Regions from separate parts of the Arthrobacter sp. 05T45 genome, predicted to be linked through region 1. Evidence: riboswitches for the same ligand, from Rfam matches in the RefSeq annotation. Region 1 holds a riboswitch; each other region holds the start of a gene.
What was found. A riboswitch is a leader RNA that binds a small molecule or an ion and turns the genes downstream of it on or off. The one in region 1 is predicted to bind thiamine pyrophosphate.
Positions count from the first base shown of each region.

Region 2: another riboswitch for thiamine pyrophosphate. It lies ahead of thiC (phosphomethylpyrimidine synthase ThiC); the one in region 1 lies ahead of AC1DGD_RS15030 (ECF transporter S component).
Region 3: another riboswitch for thiamine pyrophosphate. It lies ahead of AC1DGD_RS11805 (bifunctional hydroxymethylpyrimidine kinase/phosphomethylpyrimidine kinase); the one in region 1 lies ahead of AC1DGD_RS15030 (ECF transporter S component).

Region 1 is NZ_JBFTKI010000016.1:72,166-79,257, reverse strand. It holds gene AC1DGD_RS15045 (UDP-N-acetylglucosamine 1-carboxyvinyltransferase) at 1-1,231, opposite strand, end outside; gene AC1DGD_RS15040 (energy-coupling factor transporter transmembrane component T family protein) at 1,405-2,208, opposite strand; gene AC1DGD_RS15035 (ABC transporter ATP-binding protein) at 2,205-3,845, opposite strand; gene AC1DGD_RS15030 (ECF transporter S component) at 3,874-4,521, opposite strand; TPP riboswitch at 4,588-4,731, opposite strand; gene AC1DGD_RS15025 (heme-degrading domain-containing protein) at 4,919-5,464, shown strand; gene AC1DGD_RS15020 (DUF4235 domain-containing protein) at 5,504-5,767, shown strand; gene mnhG (monovalent cation/H(+) antiporter subunit G) at 5,842-6,189, opposite strand; gene AC1DGD_RS15010 (MrpF/PhaF family protein) at 6,221-6,499, opposite strand; gene AC1DGD_RS15005 (Na+/H+ antiporter subunit E) at 6,496-7,041, opposite strand; gene AC1DGD_RS15000 (Na+/H+ antiporter subunit D) at 7,038-7,092, opposite strand, start outside.
Region 2 is NZ_JBFTKI010000015.1:77,563-84,654, reverse strand. It holds gene AC1DGD_RS14610 (hypothetical protein) at 106-543, opposite strand; gene AC1DGD_RS14605 (VOC family protein) at 980-1,855, opposite strand; gene AC1DGD_RS14600 (amidohydrolase family protein) at 1,931-3,037, opposite strand; gene AC1DGD_RS14595 (GNAT family N-acetyltransferase) at 3,041-3,541, opposite strand; TPP riboswitch at 3,617-3,724, shown strand; gene thiC (phosphomethylpyrimidine synthase ThiC) at 3,720-5,570, shown strand; gene AC1DGD_RS14585 (alpha/beta fold hydrolase) at 5,567-6,301, opposite strand; gene ffh (signal recognition particle protein) at 6,373-7,092, opposite strand, start outside.
Region 3 is NZ_JBFTKI010000010.1:39,535-46,626, reverse strand. It holds gene AC1DGD_RS11810 (Rne/Rng family ribonuclease) at 1-2,230, shown strand, start outside; TPP riboswitch at 2,379-2,476, shown strand; gene AC1DGD_RS11805 (bifunctional hydroxymethylpyrimidine kinase/phosphomethylpyrimidine kinase) at 2,546-4,093, shown strand; gene rplU (50S ribosomal protein L21) at 4,496-4,804, shown strand; gene rpmA (50S ribosomal protein L27) at 4,866-5,129, shown strand; gene obgE (GTPase ObgE) at 5,247-6,836, shown strand; gene proB (glutamate 5-kinase) at 6,826-7,092, shown strand, end outside.

The sequences.
Region 1 (7,092 bases):
GGATCATTGTCTGGCCGTGGGCGTTGGCGGCGATCACCGCGAAGAAGGGCAGGTTGTCGATGTTCAGCCCGGGGAAGGGCATGGGGTGGATCTTGTCCTCCGGCGCCCGCAGCTCCGAAGGCTTGGTGGTGACGTCCACCAGGCGGGTGCGGCCGTTGCGGGCAAAGTACTCCCCGGAAACCTCGAGCCGCTGGCCCATCTGCTCGAGCGTGGCGAGTTCGATTTCCATGAACTCGATCGGGACGCGGCGGATGGTGACTTCCGAGTTCGTCACGATGCCGGCGGTGATGAGGCTCATCGCCTCGATGGGGTCCTCGGACGGGAAGTATTCGATGTCGGCGTCGATCGACGGGCGGCCGGTGATCTTCAGCGTGGTGGTGCCAACCCCGGCGATGTCCACGCCGAGCATCTGCAGGTAGAAGCACAGGTCCTGCACCATGTAGTTCGGGCTGGCATTGCGGATGATGGTGGTGCCACGGCGGTGGGCTGCGGCCATGATGGCATTCTCGGTGACGGTGTCGCCGCGTTCGCTGAGCACGAAGGAGCGGTCGTGACCGTCCGACGGCGGCGCCTGCACCGCGTAGAACCCGGACTTCGCCTCCACGCTAAGGCCGAACTGGCGCAGTGCCTGCATATGCGGCTGCACGGTGCGGGTGCCGAGGTCGCAGCCGCCGGCGTAGGGCAGCCGGTAGGTGTCGGCCTCGTCCAGCAGCGGGCCCAGGAGCATGATGACGCTGCGGGTCCTTCGGGCCGCCTCCACATCCATGGAGGCCAGGTCCAGGACGGCGGGGCGGCGGATCTGGAGGTCGTTCGCGTTGAGCCAGGTGCACTCGACGCCGATGCTGGTCAGCACCTCCACGATCCGGTTGACTTCCTCGATCCGGGCAAGCCTGCGCAGCGTGGTGGTGCCGCGGTTGATGAGGCTGGCGCACAACAGCGCGACGCCGGCATTCTTGCTGCTGTTGACGTCCACCGCGCCGGCGAGGGTGCGGCCGCCCTCGACGCGCAGGTGGGTCATCTGGGGCCGGCCCACCTTGACGATGCTGTGCCCGACGATCGCCTCCAGGCGCTGGATCATCTTCAGGCTCAGGTTCTGCTTGCCCTGTTCCATCCGGGCGATGGCGCTCTGGCTGGTGCCCAGCTCGGCGGCGAGTTGCCCCTGGGTCCAGCCCTTGGCGCCGCGCGCCTCGCGGAGCAGGATGCCTACGTGTTCAGCAGTCGGTTGAGTCATGCTCCCGAAAATATCACGCATGATTTATAAACCACGGCAATTCCGGCCGGAATGGCGCCAATGTCACATGAATACCCACACCATGCGATAACCGGCGGCCCCGCCGGGCCTCCCGGGCCGCCCGGGCTACCCGGGCTGCCCGGCCCCCGGGCCGCCCGGCCGGCGGCGCCTGTCTACTGGCGGGTGAGGAAGACGAGGTTCCAGGTGCCCGCGCCGAGGGCCGCGGCGACGGCGGCGGCGGCGATGCCGAGCCCGCCCAGCAGCACCCAGGCATCGAGTCCGCTGAACGTCGAGGGCCGGGCCCACGTCCGGGCGGCACCGCCGAAGCCGCGGGCCTCCATGGTCACCGCGAGCCGCGAGGCGCTCCGGATCGCCTGCACCAGCAGGCCGAAACTCTGGCCCAGCGTGGCGCGGAACCGCTGATAGGGGTTGCCGCTCGAGCCCACGCCGCGGGCCCGCCGGGCCATACCGATGGTCTGCCATTGCTCGGCCATGATTCCGACGAGCCGCATCGCGGCCAGGGTGCCCAGGACGAACCGGTGCGGCAGTTTCGCGTTCTGGGCCAGGGCATCGGCCAGGTCCGTGGGGTCGGTGCAGCTCATCAGCAGCACCGCGGGCAATGCGATCGCGAGCCCGCGGAGCATGAAGCCGATCCCCAGCTGCAGGGAACCGGCGCTGACGGACCAGATCCCCGCATCGAGCAGGACGGGTCCGGAATCGGCCGCCAGGATGGCCGTGCTCCAGCCGCCCAGCGCCGCCGCGAGGATCAGCGGCCAGCCGCGCTGCCACAGCAAGGCCACAGTCAGGCCCGCCAGCGGCAGCAGCAGCAGTTCGAACGCCAGCGCCACCGACGCCGACACCCAGTCAATGGAGAGCGCCAGGACCAGGGTGATCAGGGTGACCGCCGTGAACTTGGCGAGCGGGTTGGCTCGGGTCAGCAGCGCATGGTTGCCGCGCAGGCTCAGCGCGTCCCTCAAGGCGAGGCCCCCTCCGGCAGCTCGAGATCCGGGCCGTGAGCGTCCGCGGCGGCGGTTTCCCGTGGCCGGAGGCGGAGTTCGGCGCCGCCGAGGACGGCGCTGAATTCGGCGTCATGCGTCACGGACACGACGGCGGTGCCGGCGTCGAGGAGCTCGGAGAGGAACGAGGCGAGTTCGGCCCACGTATTGGCATCCTGGCCGAAGGTGGGCTCGTCCAGGACCAGCACCTGGGGGTGCGCCGCCAGCACAGTGGCAACCGAAAGGCGCCGCTTCTCGCCGCCGGAGAGCGTGTAGGGGTTGGCGTCCACAAGCTCCGTCAGCCGCAGCCGCTCCAGCAGTTCGTCCACGCGGTCTTCGCCGTAGCCGAGGTGGCGCGGGCCGAACATGAGCTCGTCGAGGACCTTGCCGGTAACGAACTGGTGCTCGGGTTCCTGGAAGACGGTTCCGATCCTGGCGATCAGCTGCTGGGCCTTCCACCGGTAGGGATCGGGTCCGGCGCCGTCGCGTACGCGGCCACTGGAGTGACCACTGGAGTGACCGGTGGCGGGACTGCTCAGCTCCGCCGTGGCCGAGACTGTTCCCGCGACGGGCCGCAGGAGACCGGCCAGCGTCAGCGCCAGGGTGGACTTCCCTGTGCCGTTCTGTCCGGTGATGGTCAGCGCCTCGCCGGCGCGGACCCGGACCGAAACCCCGGACTGGACCGGACGCGGCGCGATGGTGCGGAAGCCGTCGCGCAGCCCGGCCCGCCGCGGCCGTTCGCGGGACACCGCGAGCGCGTCGGCCGCGAGCAGAGTCTGTCCCGCGCCCCGCGCCGGTGTCCGCATCCGCGTCGCCGGGACGTAGCCCGGCACCCAGACGCCCGCACCGATGAGCATGTCCCGCGCCTCGGCCAGGACCCGGTCCGGCGGTCCGTCAATCAAGACCGCGGAGTCCGTGGCGGACCCTGGCTGCAGCACCACGATCCTGTCCACCAGGTCTTTCCAGACCCCCACCCGGTGCTCCACGACCACCAGCGTGGCGCMTGTCTTGTCCAGGCAGCGGCCCACAGCGTCGCGGACCTCCAGGACGCCCGCGGGGTCGAGGTTGGCCGTCGGCTCGTCGAGCAGCAGCAGCCCTGGCCGCATCGCGAGGATCCCGGCGAGCGCCAGCCGTTGCTTTTGGCCGCCGGAGAGGGCCGCCGTCGGGTGGTCCAGCGGCAGCTGTCCCAGCCCGACGTCGTCGAGGGCCTCTCGCACGCGCGGCCAGATCTCCGCCGCCGGGACGGCGAGGTTCTCCGCCCCGAAGGCGACGTCGTCGCCGAGGCGGGAGAGCACCACCTGCGTTTCCGGGTCCTGCTGCACCAGCCCGGCGCGGCCGCGCCGCGCCCGTGGCGGGGCACCGTCGATCAGGAGGCTGCCGGTCTCGTCTGCATCTTCGGAGTCGCCGGAGTCGCCGGCCGCGCCGTCGCCCAGCACGCCGGCCAGGGCGTGGAGCAGCGTCGACTTGCCGGCGCCGGAGGGCCCCAGCAGGAGCACGCGCTCCCCCGGCCGGATGTCCAGGTCAAGGCCGCTGACCGCGGGCCTGGCCCGTCCGGCATGCCGCCAGCCCCAGCCGCGGGCCGTGACGGCGGCCGGCCGGACGCCCGGTGAAGATCTCATGATTCTCTGCAGGATTCAGCGACGGGGCTCAGGAGAAGACGGGCTCCGTGGCGGCCTTGCGGGAGGCAAAGGCGCCCAGCACTCCGGTCTTCGCCAGGCCGCGGGTGGCGAGCCAGGCCAGTCCGCCGGCAATCACTGCGCCGGAGATCGTGGTGAAGACGATGTAGGCGAGCTTGTCGCCGGCTTCGTAGGCGATGTTCCAGCCCCACGGCAGGAAGGAATCGTTCAGGCCGCAGAAGAGGCCCGCGCCGGCGCCGGCCAGCACGGAGACGGGCAGGTTGAACTTCTTGTAGAGGAAGGCCGCGAAGACCAGTTCGGCGCCGAGGCCCTGCAGGATGCCGGAGATCAGCACCGTGGTGCCGTACTGCGAACCCATGATGAGCTCGCCGGTGGCCGCGACGGTTTCGCAGAAGAGCGCGGCGCCCGGCTTGCGAATGATGAGCATGCCCAGCACCGCCGGGATCATCCAGCCGCCGGCGTAGAGTCCGCTCAACGGCGGGTAGACCGCGTTGACCGGAGTCGAGATCAGGTTCGCGCCCTGGGACCAGGCCCAGAAAATGACGCCGCCGGCAACGGCGATCAACGCGGCCACCACAATGTCCACCACGCGCCAGCTGTAGTTGCGCCGGGCGGATGAACGGCTGGCGGAACCATGCTGTGCTGAAATATCTGTCATGTCGTCCTCCTGAGGAACAGGAGGGGAGGGTGCGCCGGCCGGTCTCGGCTTCCGCCGCCCTCCGCGCACCCTGAGAACTCGACTCCCTTGCGCCGGTACTAACCGGATCAGGTTCGAGGGTCTGCGGCTGTCCGCACTCTCAGCGCCCACCAAAGGTTTCCCCGGATTGTTCCGGCGATGCCCGACGGCGGCGCTCCCCTGTCGTAATTATTTTCGCCCTTGTGGGCTGGCTCAGTTTACACCCGGTCGGCCGGGATTTCCGTGGTGTGCCGTCACAATCGTGGACCGGACGGCGGCAGTCCCGGCGGCCCGGAAAACCCTCTTGGTAGAGTCGTCGTGCCGGACCCCCGGACCCGCCAGCGGGCGGCCTCGTCACCCACCGGAAAGCTGGAATATTTTGTCGCACACACCGGTCACCCAAGATCCCTCCGGGGAATACGATCCCGACTCCAATGAGCCGCAGCCGCAGGGTTCCCTGGCGGCGCTCATTGGCCGCGTGCTGGCCGAGATAGAGGCGCTCCAGTTCGCGTCGTTCAGCAAGGATGACGCCCTGGACCTCGGGCTCCTCCTTGTCGAGCTGGGCAGGCAACGCTCGCTGCCCATCGCCGTCGACATCACCAAAGGCGAGCAGGTGCTCTTCCACGCCGCGCTGGACGGCGCCACACCGGACAATGAGCGCTGGATCAACGCCAAAAAGCGCACCGCCATGCGGTACGAGGTCCCGTCCCTGCTGGTGGGCCTCCGGGCCCGCGCTGCCGGCGGAAGGATCGAGGACAACGCCTGGTGGGATCAGTCGGAGTTCGCCGCCCACGGCGGGGCGTTTCCCGTTTACGTGCGCGGCACGGGCGCCGTCGCCGTCGTCACCGTCTCCGGCCTGCCCCAGAAGGCGGATCACGAACTCGTGGTCGAGGCCCTGCGGATGGTCCTCACCCCGGAACGCTAGGCTAGGGGAAAACCGTTCCCGTCCCAAGGAGACCGAAGAATGAACATCCTCATCAAGCTGCTCGGCACCGGCGTCAGCCTCCTGGCCGGCTTTGCCGGCACCAAGCTGGTGGACACCATGTGGGAAAAGTCCACAGGCAACAAGCCGCCCAAGGGCCAGGAGGACGACGTTCCCACCACCCTGCGCTCGGCCCTGACGTTCGCCCTGATCTCTGCCTCGGTCAGCGCCATCATCCAGGTGCTCGCCAACCGCGGCACCCAGCGCGCGATCACCCGCTTCGCCAAGACCCAGGACGTCGTCTGACCTGACCCGACTGGCCGCGGCGCCCGCCGCGGCAGTCGAAGGCCCCGGCCGGGTCCGCCGGGCCGGACGGGGGCTCAGCGGTCGTCGTCGTCCGCTCCGTGCGTGGCCGCCTGCTGGGCGGCCTTCTGGACTACCGCCTCGAGCTCGTCGGAGCTCAGCAGCTCCGGGTGCAGGTGCTTGGTCCGGTAGCCGGCCCGACCCACCATGTGAGCGGACACGGGGACGGTGAGCAGCTGGAAGAGCCAGGCCACCAGCAGGACGGGCCACACCGACCAGGTGCGCATCTGCAGGCCAAGGGCCGCCAGCAGCAGGAACAGGCCGAGGACCTGCGGTTTGGTGGCCGCGTGCATCCTGCTCATGAGGTCCGGGAATCGCAGCAGCCCGATGGCGGCCGCGAGGGACATCAGGGCTCCGGACACCATGAACACGGCAGAGACGGCGTCGATCACTGTGTCAGGATTCACGGACGCCCTCCCGCCTGTCGGCCACGAACCGGGCCACGGTGACCGAGCCGACGAATCCGATCAGGGAAATCGCAACGAGCAGCATCAGGTTGTTCAGGTGCCGGTTGGCGGCCATGTCGATGCACAGGGCCGCGCCGAAGATGGCCAGCAGCACGTCGGCGGCCAGAACCCGGTCCAGCAGCGAGGGCCCCCGCGCGATCCGGACGATCGCCCCCGCGGCGGCCAGGGACAGTACGACGGCGGTCACCGTCAGGACGGTCTGCATCATGCGGCGGTCTCCTGTGTCAGGGCGGAAAGTTCGGCTTTGGTCCCCATGATCCGGATCAGCCCGGCCTCGGTGTCCCGGACCTCTTTGCGCAGCTTGGCCGCGTCCTCGGCATTGCGGACGTTGATGCCGTGGATGTAGAGCGTGGACGTCGACCTGTCCACCTCCACCACGAGGGACCCGGGAATCAGCGAGATCACGTGCCCGGTGGCCGTGACCAGGAGGTCCGAATGGCTTCGGAGCGGCACGGCTACGACTGCGCTGACCACGTTGGGGCCGCGGACCACGGCCAGGTACAGGACCTGGAAGCTTGCCGCGACGACTTTTCCGAGGAAGATGAGGGCGAACGGCACGGCGCGGAGCACGTTGAAGCGGCCGCCGAGTTCCACCGGGGGCAGATAGAAAATGCGCGCCACGAGCACCGCGATGAGGGCGCCGAAGAGGAGATTGCCCGGGCTGAAGTTCTGCCAGAGCGCGCCCCAGACAAAGACGAGCCAGACCAGCAGCGGCAGTTCCTGGCGCAGCGAGATCCTTTTCCGGTTCATTTTCCGCCGCCCTCCCGGACCTGCACCGGGTGGAGCGACGGGGGCACCGGC
Region 2 (7,092 bases), on a different contig from region 1:
ACGCAGATCGAGTACCTGTTCATTGTGCCAGATCACCGGCAGGATTTCGACTTGACACGTGCCCGGCGCACCAGCGCGCGGCCTGGAAGCGGCCTCGAGGGCCGGTCAGGACGTCCAGACGTAGAGGCCGGACCTGGTGGCGGGGTCGACGCCGGCGGCGAGCTCGGCGATCCGGCGGATGTAGTCCCGGGCCTCGTCGGGGCCGAAGGGCATGTCCTCCTCGGCCGCCCAGTTGGCGGCGACATCCTCCAGGACCTCGCCCTCCCCTTCGGTTTCATAGCTGAGCAGTTCCGCCAGCGTGCGGACCATTGCCGCCGGGACGCCAAGCAGCGAGTCGCTGGCCACGTCGACCATGGCCAGTTCATAGTCCGCGCCCGGGGCGTGCACGGCGACGCCGGCGAGGTCTCCCAGCCGCTCCACCTCGAAATCGCTGATCTCCGGGATGCGGACGGCGCCCGGGGCGGCCGGGCTGCCGCCTTCCAGTGCGCCGGCGCGCTTGAGGGCTTCTTCGTGGGTGGACACAAAGAGTTCGGTGAATCCCATGCAGCTGGTCCTTAGGGTTCGGCGGTCCGCAGACCGCTGTTTTCGGCGTCGCTTCAGCCTAGCCGCTTCAGCACGACCCCGCCCCGCCCGCTGGACATGCCATCCTCTGACCCTGAGCACTGGACATGTGGCAACTATGTCCATTCCCGGCTGCGAGCAATGGACATGTTCCAGTCTCCTGCTGGCGAAGAGTGGACATGTCCCTCGCTGGCCCGGGGAACCCGACCAAGGCCCGCTGGGCATGCCCTCCCCTGACCCTGAGCACTGGACATATGGCCACTATGTCCATTCCCGGCTGCGAGCAATGGACATGTTCCAGTGTCCTGCTGGCGAAGAGTGGACATGCCCAGCGGTCCCGCCGGCGAAGAGTGGACATGTCCGGGGGGAGCTGTGCGCGCTGGACATGTCCAGCGACCAGCTTGCCTGGGGAGAACTTCTAGCGCACGGCGACGCGGATCCGGTTGCGCCACGGATCCTCGAAGCGCAGCTCGGCGCCGGTGTGGTGGGATTCGACGCCGGCAACCTTGAGCCGGTCGGCCAGGGCCGCGACGTCGTCGCCGGAGGGCACCTCGATGAGGACCTCGCCCAGGCCCAGCGTGTCGCGCCGCGGGCCCGCGCCGCGGCTGTTCCATACGTTCATGGCCATGTGGTGGTGGTAGCCGCCGGCCGAGACGAACAGCGCCTGGCCGTGCCAGCCCGCGGTCTTTTCGAAGCCGAGCGTGCCGACATAGAACTCATGCGCCGACTGGACGTCGCCGACCTGCAGGTGGACGTGCCCGACGCCGGCGGCGGCCTGGCGCTGGCCGGCCACGGACTCCTCGGTCAGGTATTGCTGCAGGTAGCGCTGCGGCGGCAGGGCGAGACTGTCCATGACGACGTTCTTGCCCTCCCAGGACCACGCCGCCCGCGGCCGGTCCCAGTACAGCTCGATGCCGTTGCCTTCGGGGTCGTTGAAGTAGAACGCCTCGCTGACGAGGTGGTCCGCGCTGCCGGTGAAGGACTGGGGCTCGTACTGGGCCGCGGTGGCGATGGTGGCCGCCAGGGAGTGCTGGTCCTCGAAGAGGAGGGCGGTGTGGAAGAGCCCGGCCTCGCCGCGGGAAGGTAGATTCAGGCCCGGGGCAGGCGCCAGATGCACCAGCGGCTTCTGCTGGCGCCCAAGGTAGAGCCCGCCGTCCTGTTCGGCCACAGTCTCCAGGCCGAGGGCGCGCTGGTAGTAGTCGGTCATGAGCTTCATGTCGCCGACCTTGAGCATCACGGTGCCCATGGTGAGTTCGGCAGGAAGGAGGTCCTGGGTGCTGGCTTCTGCGGTCATGGCAATGCTCCGTGGATTCTGTAGCCACCGGCCTTCGGCGACTCTACATAAAGATAAATTACTTGAAGCTTCAATTTATTCCAAAACATGGACTGGCACCCGGTCTACCGGCAGCCCACGCAGCACGATATGCCGGATCCGGCGGAGCGTGGCCGGATTGCTCCGCGGATCTTCGGCCGTGACGAGGACATCAGCGCTTGCCCCTTCACCGATGGACTCCGCGCCGAGCCAGGTCCGCGCGGACCAGCTCGCGGCGTTGAGGGCGGCAGCGGCGGAAAGGCCGGCGGCGTGCAGGGCCTGGATCTCGTCCACGATCCTGCCATGGCTGATCACGCTGCCGGCGTCGGTACCGGCATAGATCGCCAGCCCGGCCTCGTGGGCTTCGAGGATCCGCTCCGCCCGGCGCTCCCACAGCGAGCGCATGTGGGCTGCGTAGCGGGGGAACTTGGCCGCCGCCCGGGCGGCGATGTCCGGGAACGTGGCGATGTTGATCAGGGTGGGCACGATGGGAACACCCTGTTCGAGGAAGCGCGGCAGGTGCCGCGGCAGCAGCCCGGTGGCGTGCTCGATGCAGTCGATCCCGGCATCGAGCATGTCATCCAGGGTGTCTTCGGCGAAGCAGTGTGCGGTGACGCGGGCCCCCTCATCGTGGGCGGCACGGACGGCGTCCTTGACCGTCCGGGCGGGAAAACTGGCGGCGAGGTCGCCGGCGTCGCGGTCGATCCAGTCCCCCACGAGCTTGACCCAGCCGTCGCCCGCGCGGGCTTGCTTCCGCACGGCCTCGACGAGATCCTCCGGCTCGACCTCGACGGCCAGGCCCGGCAGGTAGCGCCGGGCCCTCGCGAGGTGCCGGCCCGAGCGGATGATCCGGGGCAGGTCCGCGCGCTGCTGGAGCCAGCGGGTGTTGTGGACGGCGCCGGCGTCGCGGACCAGGAGTGTCCCGGCGTCGCGGTCCGCCAGGGCCTGGGATTCCGCGGTGTCCTCGGTAACGTCCCCGCCCGGGCCGAGGCCGATGTGGCAGTGTGCGTCCACGAGGCCGGGCATGACCCAGCCGTCGAGCACGAGGTCAGGCGCGGCGGCCGGACGGCGGAAGGTTAGCAGGCCGCCCACCGACCAGAGCCCGCGGCGTTTCTGGTCCGCCGCGGTGAGGATGGGGCCGCTGAACTCGATGATGCCGGTCATGACCTAAAGCCTAATCCGCATGACGATCCGCCGGCCAAGACCGTCCAGCCCCAGCTGCGCTTCGTGGATCCGCAGGGCGCCCAACGCCTGTCCTGGCCGGGCGAGTTCCTCGAAACCGCAGCTCGCATAAAACGGCGCATTGAACGGGACGCCTGCGAAGGTGCAAAGCGTCATCGATAAATAGCCACGGCTCCGGGCCGCATCAAGGGCCGCCTCCACCAGGGACCGTCCTATCCCCCGCCCGGCGGAGTCCGGATGCACGGAGAGCTGTTCCAGATGGGCCTGGCCGCCGACCTCGTCAACGCGGGCAAACCCTACGGGCGGGTTGCCGGCGACAAGTATGAAGAGCGGCTCAACCGGCGTTGTCAACTCCGGAGCCGGGAGCGTCTGGTTCCCCAGCTCCGCTTCGAGGATGCGGTCTGCTGAGGCCTCGAGAACCGGCAGCGCCGGGAGGTCTTCCGGCGTCGCCATCCGGATGCGGGGCACGGCCCTGGGCAGAGTCACAATGCCACGCTAACACCGCGGCCCACCGCACTCCGTCACACTCGAGGGCCGGCCGGAGGTGCGTGGTAGTTTCGTCTACGACCACACGGGTGCCCCTGCAGGGGCTGAGATCGGGCTGACGCAGCCTGCGACCGTTGAACCTGTCCGGGTAATGCCGGCGAAGGAAGTGAGCTTTTCCGTGAACACCCAAGTGACACAGCACAGCCCTGTCCAAATTCAGTCCGCAGCCACCACGCAGTCGCTGAAGTCCCACTCGCTGGCCTTCAGCACGGGTCCGGAGCACGGCATCCGCGTGCCGGTGACCGAGATCGCCCTGGAACCCTCCCCGGGCGGCGTCCGGAACCCGCCGTTCCGGGTGTACCGCACTGCCGGCCCGGGCAGCGATCCGGTCCGCGGGCTGGAGCCGTTCCGCACCCCCTGGATTGAGGACAGGGCGGACACCGAACCCTACGCCGGCCGCGAACGGGAGCTGCTCGACGACGGCAAATCGGCGGTGCGCCGCGGTGCTGCGTCGGCCGAGTGGCGGGGCGGCCGGCCGGTGCCACGCCGGGCCGTCGAGGGCAGGACCGTCACGCAGATGCGCTACGCCCGGGACGGTGTCATCACCCAGGAAATGCGGTTCGTCGCGCTGCGCGAGAACTGCGATGTGGAGCTGGTGCGCAGCGAGGTGGCCGCGGGCCGCGCGATCATTCCCAACAACGTCAACCACCCCGAATCCGAGCCGATGATCATCGGCAAGGCGTTCCTGGTGAAAATCAACGCCAATATCGGCAACTCCGCCGTGACCAGCTCCATCGCCGAGGAGGTCGACAAACTCCAGTGGGCCACGCAGTGGGGCGCGGACACCGTCATGGACCTCTCCACCGGGGACGACATCCACACCACGCGCGAGTGGATCATCCGCAACTCCCCCGTCCCCATCGGAACGGTCCCGATCTACCAGGCGCTGGAGAAGGTCAACGGTGAGGCGAACGCCCTGACCTGGGAGATCTTCCGGGACACCGTGATCGAACAGTGCGAGCAGGGCGTGGACTACATGACCATCCACGCCGGCGTGCTGCTGCGGTATGTGCCCCTGACGGCCAACCGGGTCACCGGCATCGTGTCCCGCGGCGGTTCCATCATGGCCGGCTGGTGCCTGGCGCACCACCGGGAGAACTTCCTGTACACCCACTTCGATGAGCTGTGCGAGATCTTCGCACGCTACGACGTCGCATTCTCCCTGGGCGACGGGCTGCGGCCGGGCGCGACGGCGGATGCCAACGACGCGGCACAGTTCGCCGAACTGGACACCCTGGCCGAGCTCACGCAGCGGGCCTGGGACTTCGACGTGCAAGTCATGGTGGAGGGCCCCGGGCATGTGCCCTTCCACCTCGTCCGGGAAAACGTGGAGCGCCAGCAGGAACTCTGCAAGGGCGCCCCGTTTTACACACTCGGGCCGCTCGTCACGGACATCGCACCGGGCTATGACCACATCACCTCGGCGATCGGCGCCACCGAGATCGCCCGCTACGGCACCGCCATGCTCTGCTACGTCACGCCCAAGGAACACCTCGGGCTGCCGAACAAGGACGATGTGAAGACGGGCGTGATCACTTACAAGATCGCCGCCCATGCCGCGGACCTCGCCAAGGGCCACCCCGGCGCGCACGAACGCGACGATGCCCTGTCCAAGGCAAGGTTCGAGTTCCGCTGGCGGGACCAGTTCGCGCTGTCCCTGGACCCGGTCACGGCCGAGGCCTTCCATGATGAGACGCTTCCCGCGGAACCGGCCAAGACAGCCCACTTCTGCTCGATGTGCGGTCCGAAGTTCTGCTCCATGCGGATCAGCCAGGACATCCGGGACGAATATGGCACCGGCGGCTACGGCACCGGCAACTACGGTCCGGCGGATCCTGGTTCGGCGGAACAGCAGGCCGCCCGTGCAGAGATGGCGGCCGGAATGCGGGCGAAGAGCAACGAGTTCCTCGCCTCGGGCGGCAAGGTCTACCTGCCGCAGCCCTCGGTGGGAGGACCCGCAGCTTCCTAGGACGCCCGGGCGTGCTGGTGCCGGCTGACCTCGGCGATGTAGGAGCGGATGGCCCGGTCCCCTTCGGCTGAATCCTGGGGCCGGTGCCCTCCCGGCGCCGTGCGGTGCAGGGCGCCGGTCTCGCGCAGGTAGCCGGCGATTTCCTCATACAGCGGTTCCCAGCCGCCGGTCAGGACCAGGGTCGGCACGCCCGGCACGATCTGCAGCGGGGCTTCCCACGGCGGCGCCTGCAGGCGGAGCCGGCGCGCAGCCCGGAGGGCCTCCGGCGTCGTGGCCCCGGGGGCGTCCGCCGCGAACGCGCGGCGGATGAACTCCCGCTGGAAGTCGTCGTCGCTGAGGTTGTGGCGGACGTCGAAGAGCGGCTGCATGAGGGCCCGGTGCGCGGCGGTGGCCGGGAGTTCCGCGGTCAGGGACAGGCAGGCCGGTTCCACCAGGGTCAGCGACTGGACGAGGTCGGGCCGTTCGACGGCGGCCATCATCGCAGCGATCGCGCCCTGCGAATGGGCCACCACATGGCCGCCGGCCTCGCCGCGGCCGTCGTCTGCCAGCGAGGCGAGCACGATGGCGGCGTCGGCGGCGAAGCTGGATTCGAGCGGTTCCGCGACGGCGTCAAACCCGTGCCGCCGCAGGAACAGGGCGTCGTAGTCCAGCGCCATTCCGTGCTGTTTTGGCCACGCGGCGGCGCCGAAGCTGCCGTCCCCGTGGACGAAGACTACGCGCTGCTTGAACATTGTCTAACCCTATGGCACTTCAGTGCTGATGCCGCCGGCGACACAGTGCCGGCGGCCGTCAGCACTTGCGGCTACTTGCTGCCGCCGAGGAACTTGTCGAAACCCTTGGGCAGGTTCAGCTGGGACGGATCGAAGTCGCCGCCCTGCTGGCCGAACGACGCGCCGGTGGGCAGCGCCTTGGGGCCGGCGGCACGCCGGGCCTCGGCGTCGCGCAGTTCCTGCGCCGCCTTGGCCGGGTTGCCGGAGCGGGCCTTCTTCTTGGGCGCGGACTTGGCTCCCTTGCGGGCACCGCCCCCGCCGCCCATGCCGGGCATCCCCGGCATGCCGGGCATCCCGCCGCCGGCGGCCATCTTCTTCATCATCTTCTGGGCCTGGGCAAACCGTTCCAGCAGTCCGTTGACCTCGGAGACGTGCACGCCGGAACCGCGGGCAATACGGGCCCGGCGGGAGCCGTTGATGATCTTCGGAGCCACGCGCTCGTGCGGGGTCATCGAGCGGACAATGGCCTCGACGCGGTCGATCTCGCGCTCGTCGAACTGCTCCAGCTGCTGGCGGATGTTCTGCGCACCCGGCATCATCATGAGCATCTTCTTCATGGAGCCCATGTTGCGGATCTGCTGCATCTGGGCGAGGAAGTCATCGAGGGTGAAGTCTTCCTGGTCGGCGAACTTCTTCGCCATCCGGGCGGCTTCATCCTTGTCCCAGGACTTCTCGGCCTGCTCGATCAGGGTGAGGACGTCACCCATGTCGAGGATGCGCGAGGCCATGCGGTCCGGGTGGAAGAGCTCGAA
Region 3 (7,092 bases), on a different contig from region 1:
TGCGATGGCCGAGGCGCCGGTGAACAACCGCGTCACATCCGTCAAGGGCTCCACCCGCCTGGAAGCCAAGAAGCAGCGCCGCCGCGAATCCCGCGACACCGGCCGCCGCCGTACCGTCATCACCGAGGCCGAGTTCCTGGCCCGCCGCGAGTCCGTGGACCGTCAGATGATCGTCCGCCAGCGCGACGACAGAATCCAGATCGGTGTCCTTGAAGACGGCGTCCTGGCCGAGCACTTCGTGTCCAAGACCCAGCAGGACTCCCTGATCGGCAACGTCTACCTGGGCAAGGTCCAGAACGTGCTGCCCTCCATGGAGGCCGCTTTCGTGGACATCGGCCGCGGCCGCAACGCCGTGCTCTACGCCGGTGAAGTGAACTGGGAGTCCGTCAACCTCGAGGGCAAGCAGCGCCGCATCGAGAACGCGCTGAAGTCCGGCGACTCCGTGCTGGTCCAGGTCACCAAGGACCCGGTCGGCCACAAGGGCGCCCGTCTCACCAGCCAGATCTCGCTGCCCGGCCGGTACCTCGTGTACGTGCCCGGCGGTTCCATGACCGGCATCTCCCGCAAGCTGCCCGACGTCGAACGCAACCGCCTCAAGCGGATCCTCAAGGACCGCCTGCCCGAGGACGCGGGCGTCATTGTCCGCACCGCGGCCGAGGGAGCTTCCGAGGAAGAGCTGACGCACGACATCAACCGCCTCCGCGCGCAGTGGGAAGGCATCGAGAGCCAGTCGACGTCCACCAAGATCCTCGCCCCCGAGCTGCTCTACGGCGAACCTGACCTGACCATCAAGGTGGTCCGGGACGTCTTCAACGAGGACTTCTCCAAGCTGATCGTCTCCGGCGAGGAAGCCTGGGACACCATCGAGGCCTACGTCACCTACGTCGCACCGGACCTCGTGGGCCGGCTCGAGAAGTGGACCAAGGACACGGACATCTTCGCGGCCTGGCGCATCGACGAGCAGATCCACAAGGCCCTGGACCGGAAGGTCTTCCTGCCCTCGGGCGGTTCGCTCGTGATCGACCGCACCGAAGCCATGACCGTGGTGGACGTCAACACCGGCAAATTCACCGGCTCCGGCGGCAACCTCGAGGAAACCGTCACCAAGAACAACCTGGAAGCGGCCGAGGAAGTCGTCCGGCAGCTGCGCCTGCGCGACATTGGCGGCATCATCGTGATCGACTTCATCGACATGGTGCTCGAATCCAACCGCGACCTCGTGCTGCGCCGCATGGTGGAGTGCCTGGGCCGGGACCGGACCAAGCACCAGGTGGCCGAGGTGACCTCGCTGGGCCTCGTGCAGATGACCCGCAAGCGGATGGGCACCGGGCTGCTGGAAGTCTTCGGCGAACAGTGCGAAACATGTGCGGGCCGCGGCATCGTCACCCACGACGAGCCGGTGGAGCACCGCCGCGCCAACACGGTCGCCGCGGAGCACTATGTGCCGCGCACCGAGGCGCAGCCTGCTGCCCGCCCGGAACGCAAGAGCCGTCGCCGCGGCCGGGGAGGCCAGGGCGGAGAGACCGCGCCGGCCGCACCCGCGCCCGTCCACGCCGAACCCACCGAGGCCGAACGCCACGCCAAGGCCGAGGCCACCCGTGCCGCGCTGGCCAACATCGCTGCCGCAGCGCACGCCGCGCACCTGCACGACGGGGAGGCCGCCGCAGCCAGCGATGCCGGGGCCCGCCAGGCCGCCGTCGACGCCGTCACGCAGCTCGCAGCCGCCGACGAGGCAGCCGGCCGCCCCGCAACGGTGCTGACGTTTGGCGGCGAGCAGGTGGCCCTGCCCTTCGTCGAGCACGCGGAGGACGCGCCGTCACCGGCCCTGACCCTGGACCTGCTGACCGAGGCCTTCGCAAACCTGGGCGAAGCCGAGGCCGGCAAGCCGGACCAGGCCGCCGGCCTGGCGGCCGGTCAGGCAGCAGCTGTTGCCGCACCGGAAGCCACGGCGCCCGAGGCGCCGTCGGCCGTCCGCGCTGCGGAGGCGCCGGCGTCACGCACAGCTGACACCACGACGCTGCGCGGCCGCCGCGGGCGCCGCAACCGGAGTGCCAGCCGCGCCCAGGGCGCAGCCAACGAAACCTCCGTGGAGCACCGCGAGGCAACCCGGCCGGCCGCGGCCGGATCGGTCCACGAGGCCAAGGCTCCCGCTGCGGCCGGGCCTGCGTCCATCCCGGCCGGCAACGAGCCGATCATCCTCGGCGTCGGCGTGCCGGCGTCGGAGCTGTAGTCCTCCGCGACTGACCACGTCCCCGTCCGGTCATTATTTCGACTGGTCGGGCCGCGGGTCCGGGTCATGGCAGACGTAACATACGTCCGCCCGGGCCCGGGCCCGCTCGTGCGTTAACGGGTCCTCCGGGTGGCAAGGGCTAGGCTGGAACACTGACACGGGGTGCCGGGCATCGGGCCGGCTGAGATCCAGACCCGTTGAACCTGTCCGGTTAGCACCGGCGAAGGGATGTCTTCCTTGTCCGCGAAATCGAATCCGTCCGAGTTCCTCCCGCCCAATTTTCTGCACAACGAGTCTCTGCCGGCCCCGCCGCGCATTCCCCGCGTGCTGGCCATCGCCGGCTCCGATCCCTCCGGCGGGGCCGGAATCCAGGCCGACCTGAAGAGCATCGCGGCGAACGGCGGCTACGGCATGGCCGCCATCACCGCCCTGACAGCGCAGAACACGCAGGGCGTGCGCGCCGTCCACGTCCCCCCGGCGGCGTTCCTCACGGCGCAGCTGGACGCCATCAGCGACGACATCGGCATCGACGCCGTCAAGATCGGCATGCTCGGTGACGCCGCCGTGATCGACGCCGTCCGCGGCTGGCTGGAAAAGGTGCGCCCCGCCGTCGTGGTCCTGGACCCGGTGATGGTCGCCACCAGTGGTGACCGGCTCCTGCAGGAATCGGCCGAGGCCGCCCTGCAGGCCCTCCTGCCGCTGGCGGACCTCATCACGCCCAACCTCGCCGAACTCGCCATCCTGCTCAAGGAACCCGTCGCTGCCGACTGGTCCGAGGCCCTGGCGCAGGGCAAGAGGCTGGCCGCCCTGACCGGCACCACCGTCCTGGTTAAGGGCGGACACCTCCAGGGCGCCGAGCCGGGGGACGGGTATGCCCACGACGCCGCCGCCGGCACCGGCGCCGGCGACGGCGCCGCGGACGGCTGCCCGGATGCCCTGGTCAACACCGGCGGCCTGCTCGGCCAGGAAACGGTGGTGGTGCCGGGGGAGCGGATCGCGACGCGCAACAGCCACGGCACCGGATGCTCCCTGTCCTCGGCCATGGCCACCGTGCAGGCCCGGGTGGGGGACTGGGAAGCGACGCTGCGCGAAGTCAAGCCGTGGCTGCTGGGCGCGCTACGCGAAGCCTCGGCCCTGGACGTCGGCTCCGGCAACGGCCCGGTCCACCACTTCCACCACCTGCAGCACCTCCAGGGCAGGCAGGGTCCGGCGGCGGGGGAGTTCGCCGCAGCCCTGCGCGCAGGAGCCGCGGGCGATCTTGAGGCGATCTACGCCCTGGACTTCGTCCGCGGGCTGGCCGACGGCACCTTGCCCGAGCACGAGTTCGCGTACTACCTCGCCCAGGACGCCATCTACCTCAACGGCTACTCGCGGGTCCTGGCCCGGGCCGCGGCGATTGCCCCCACCGAGGCCGAGCAGCTGTTCTGGGCCCGTTCGGCGCAGACCTGCCTGGAAGTCGAATCCGAGCTGCACCGTTCCTGGCTCAGCACCCGCCCCACGGCCTCCACCCTGGGCCCGGTCACGAAAGCGTATGTGGACCACCTGCTGGCCGCCTCGGTCTCCGGCAGCTATGGCGTCCTCGTGGCGGCGGCGCTGCCCTGCTTCTGGCTCTACGCCGAGGTCGGTTCCACGCTGCACCGGGAGTTCCTGGCCGGTGGCGCCCCCGGGGAGCACCCCTACGCCGGCTGGCTGCGGACCTACGCCGACGAGGACTTCGCCGCCGCGACCCGGCAGGCCATCGCGTACACGGACACGGCGGCCGGGCGGGCATCGGAGAGCGAGCGGCAGGCCATGGCCCTGGCTTTCCGGCAGTCTTCGCGCTACGAAGTGGACTTCTTCGACGCGCCGCGGCTGTACGCCTGACGCGAGCTGGTCCGGACTACCGGTACGATGGTGGGGCGCGGTTCCGGAAGTCGTTGCGGCAACACAGCTCAAGATGGTCAAGATCCCGGCCAAGAACATTGGCAGGGACTTTGCATCAAGATGTTGTGGCGCCTATCACGGACTACCCGCCGGAACCAGCCTCATTTGCGGCCGAAGGCAAAATTAGCGTATTCTAGATCTTCGGTGCTTACGCCAACACTTGGGTTATGACCCTGAGAACGGTCCGCTTGGAATTCCAAATGGATTTGTTCCGGGGATAGCTCATGGGTTCCCCCGGGGAATCCACCGGCGTTGAGGCACAGCGTGAGCCGGTCCAAACAATTTGGCCCCTGGTTCCGCACGCAAATCTAGTAATAAACGTCGAGAGAAGTGAGTTCCCCAGTGGTGTACGCGATTGTCCGCGCAGGCGGCCGCCAAGAGAAGGTTTCCGTTGGAGACTTCGTTACCCTGAACCGCGTCCCCGGTGGAGCCGGCAGCACCTTTGAGTTGCCCGCACTGCTCCTGGTGGACGGTGACAAAGTCACGTCTGCTGCTGCGGACCTGGCCAAGGTAACGGTTACGGCTGAGATCCTCGAAGACCTCCGTGGTCCGAAGATCGTCATCCAGAAGTTCAAGAACAAGACCGGTTACAAGAAGCGTCAGGGCCACCGTCAGGAACTGACCAAGGTCAAGATCACCGGTATCAAGTAACTCTTCGTTACTGTTCAGGTTCCAGCAGATTCCCCAGAATTTTTGAAGGCAGGCATTTCAAATGGCACATAAAAAAGGCGCGAGTTCCACTCGCAACGGTCGTGACTCCAACGCCCAGTACCTCGGCGTCAAGCGCTTCGGTGGCCAGGTAGTTTCCGCAGGCGAGATCATCGTCCGCCAGCGCGGCACCCACTTCCACCCGGGCGCCGGCGTAGGCCGCGGCGGGGACGACACCCTGTTCGCCCTGACCCCCGGTGCTGTCGAGTTCGGCACCCGCCGTGGTCGCCGCGTTGTGAACATCGTGGCTGCTGCAGCTGCAGAGTAACAATAAGTTCTAAATCGGTGGGGCGGGCCATTAGGTCCGCTCCACCGGTGTTTTAACCGCATTACAATCATCTTGGGCCTCTTTGGGGGTCCGGGGAACAGCACTGAGGAGATCCACGTGGCGAGCTTTGTAGACCGGGTAGTACTGCACGTATCCGGCGGTACCGGCGGTCACGGCTGTGTCTCCGTCCACCGTGAGAAGTTCAAGCCCCTCGGCGGTCCCGACGGCGGCAACGGCGGCAACGGCGGCGACGTCATCCTGCGCGTGGACCCCCAGACCACCACCCTGCTCGACTACCACCACGCGCCCCACCGGCACGCCACCAACGGCGGCCCCGGCATGGGCGACTGGCGCGGCGGCAAAAACGGCGAAACCCTGATCCTTCCGGTGCCGGTGGGCACCGTGGTGAAGTCCAAGTCCGGCGAAGTCATCGCCGACCTCGTGGCCGAAGGCGACGAATACATCGCCGCCGCCGGCGGGATTGGCGGCCTCGGCAACGCCTCACTGTCCTCCCAGAAGCGCCGCGCGCCCGGCTTCGCGCTGCTTGGCATCGAAGGCGAATCCAGCGACGTCGTCCTGGAACTGAAGTCCATCGCCGACATCGCCCTCGTCGGCTTCCCCTCCGCCGGTAAGTCCAGCCTGATCGCCGCGATGTCCGCCGCCCGGCCCAAGATCGCGGACTATCCCTTCACAACCCTCATCCCCAACCTCGGTGTCGTCCAGGCCGGTGAAGTCCGCTTCACCATTGCCGACGTCCCCGGCCTGATCGAGGGCGCCAGCGAGGGCAAGGGTCTCGGCCACCACTTCCTGCGCCACGTCGAGCGGTGCGCCGCCCTGGTGCATGTGCTGGACTGCGGCACGCTCGAATCGGACCGCGATCCGCTCTCCGATCTCGCCATCATCGAGGCCGAGCTGGAGAAGTACGCCGTCGACATGAGCTACAGCGGGTCCGACGGCGAAGTCGTTCCGCTGAACCACCGCCCCCGCCTCGTGGCCCTGAACAAGGTTGACCTGCCGGACGGCAAGGACATGGCCGAGTTCGTCCGCCCGGAGCTCGAATCCCGGGGCTACAAGGTCTTCGAAATCTCGGCGACGAGCCACGAAGGCCTGCGCCAGCTTGGCTTCGCCATGGCCGAAATCGTCAAGGCCGCCCGCGACGCCGTCGCCGCGACCCCGCCGAAGGTACACGCCCCCGTGCTGCGCCCCCGCGCCGTCAACGAGACCGGCTTCACGATCCGCCGCGAGGAAAAGAACCTTGAGCCGCTCTTCCGCGTCCTCGGCGACAAGCCCGTGCGCTGGGTCAAGCAGACAGACTTCACCAACGAGGAAGCGATCGGCTACCTCGCCGACCGCCTGGCCAAGCTCGGCGTCGAAAATGAACTGTTCAAGCAGGGCGCCAAGCCGGGCGACATGGTGGTCATCGGCGAGGACGACGGCGTCGTCTTCGACTGGGAGCCGACCATGATGGCCGGTGCTGAGCTGCTCGCCTCGCCCCGCGGCACCGACGTGCGCTTCGCCGACATCGGCGACCGCCCGACGCGTGGCCAGAAGCGCGACGAACAGCAGGAACGCCGCGACGCCAAGGCCGCCGCCCGCGCCGAGCTCGAAGCCGAACGCAAGGCCGGCATCTGGACCGAATCCGTCAGCAGCCGCCGCGCGCGGCAGCCGCTCAAGGAGAGTGGACTGGGCGAAGCCGATGACGAGTAAGGCCGTCGTCGAGCACCGGTCCCAGCCGCTCAGCGCTCAAAACCTCAAGGCCCAGGCCATCAACGCCCCGGACCGCACCGCGCTGTCCGGGGCGCGCCGGATCGTCGTCAAGGTCGGCTCGTCCTCGCTGACGTCCATCAAGGGCGGGATCTCCGAAGAGGCCCTGACCGGGCTCGCCGACGCCCTGGCGCACAAGCGCAACGCGGGCGCGGAGATCATCCTGGTGTCCTCCGGTGCGATCGCCGCCGGCCTCGCC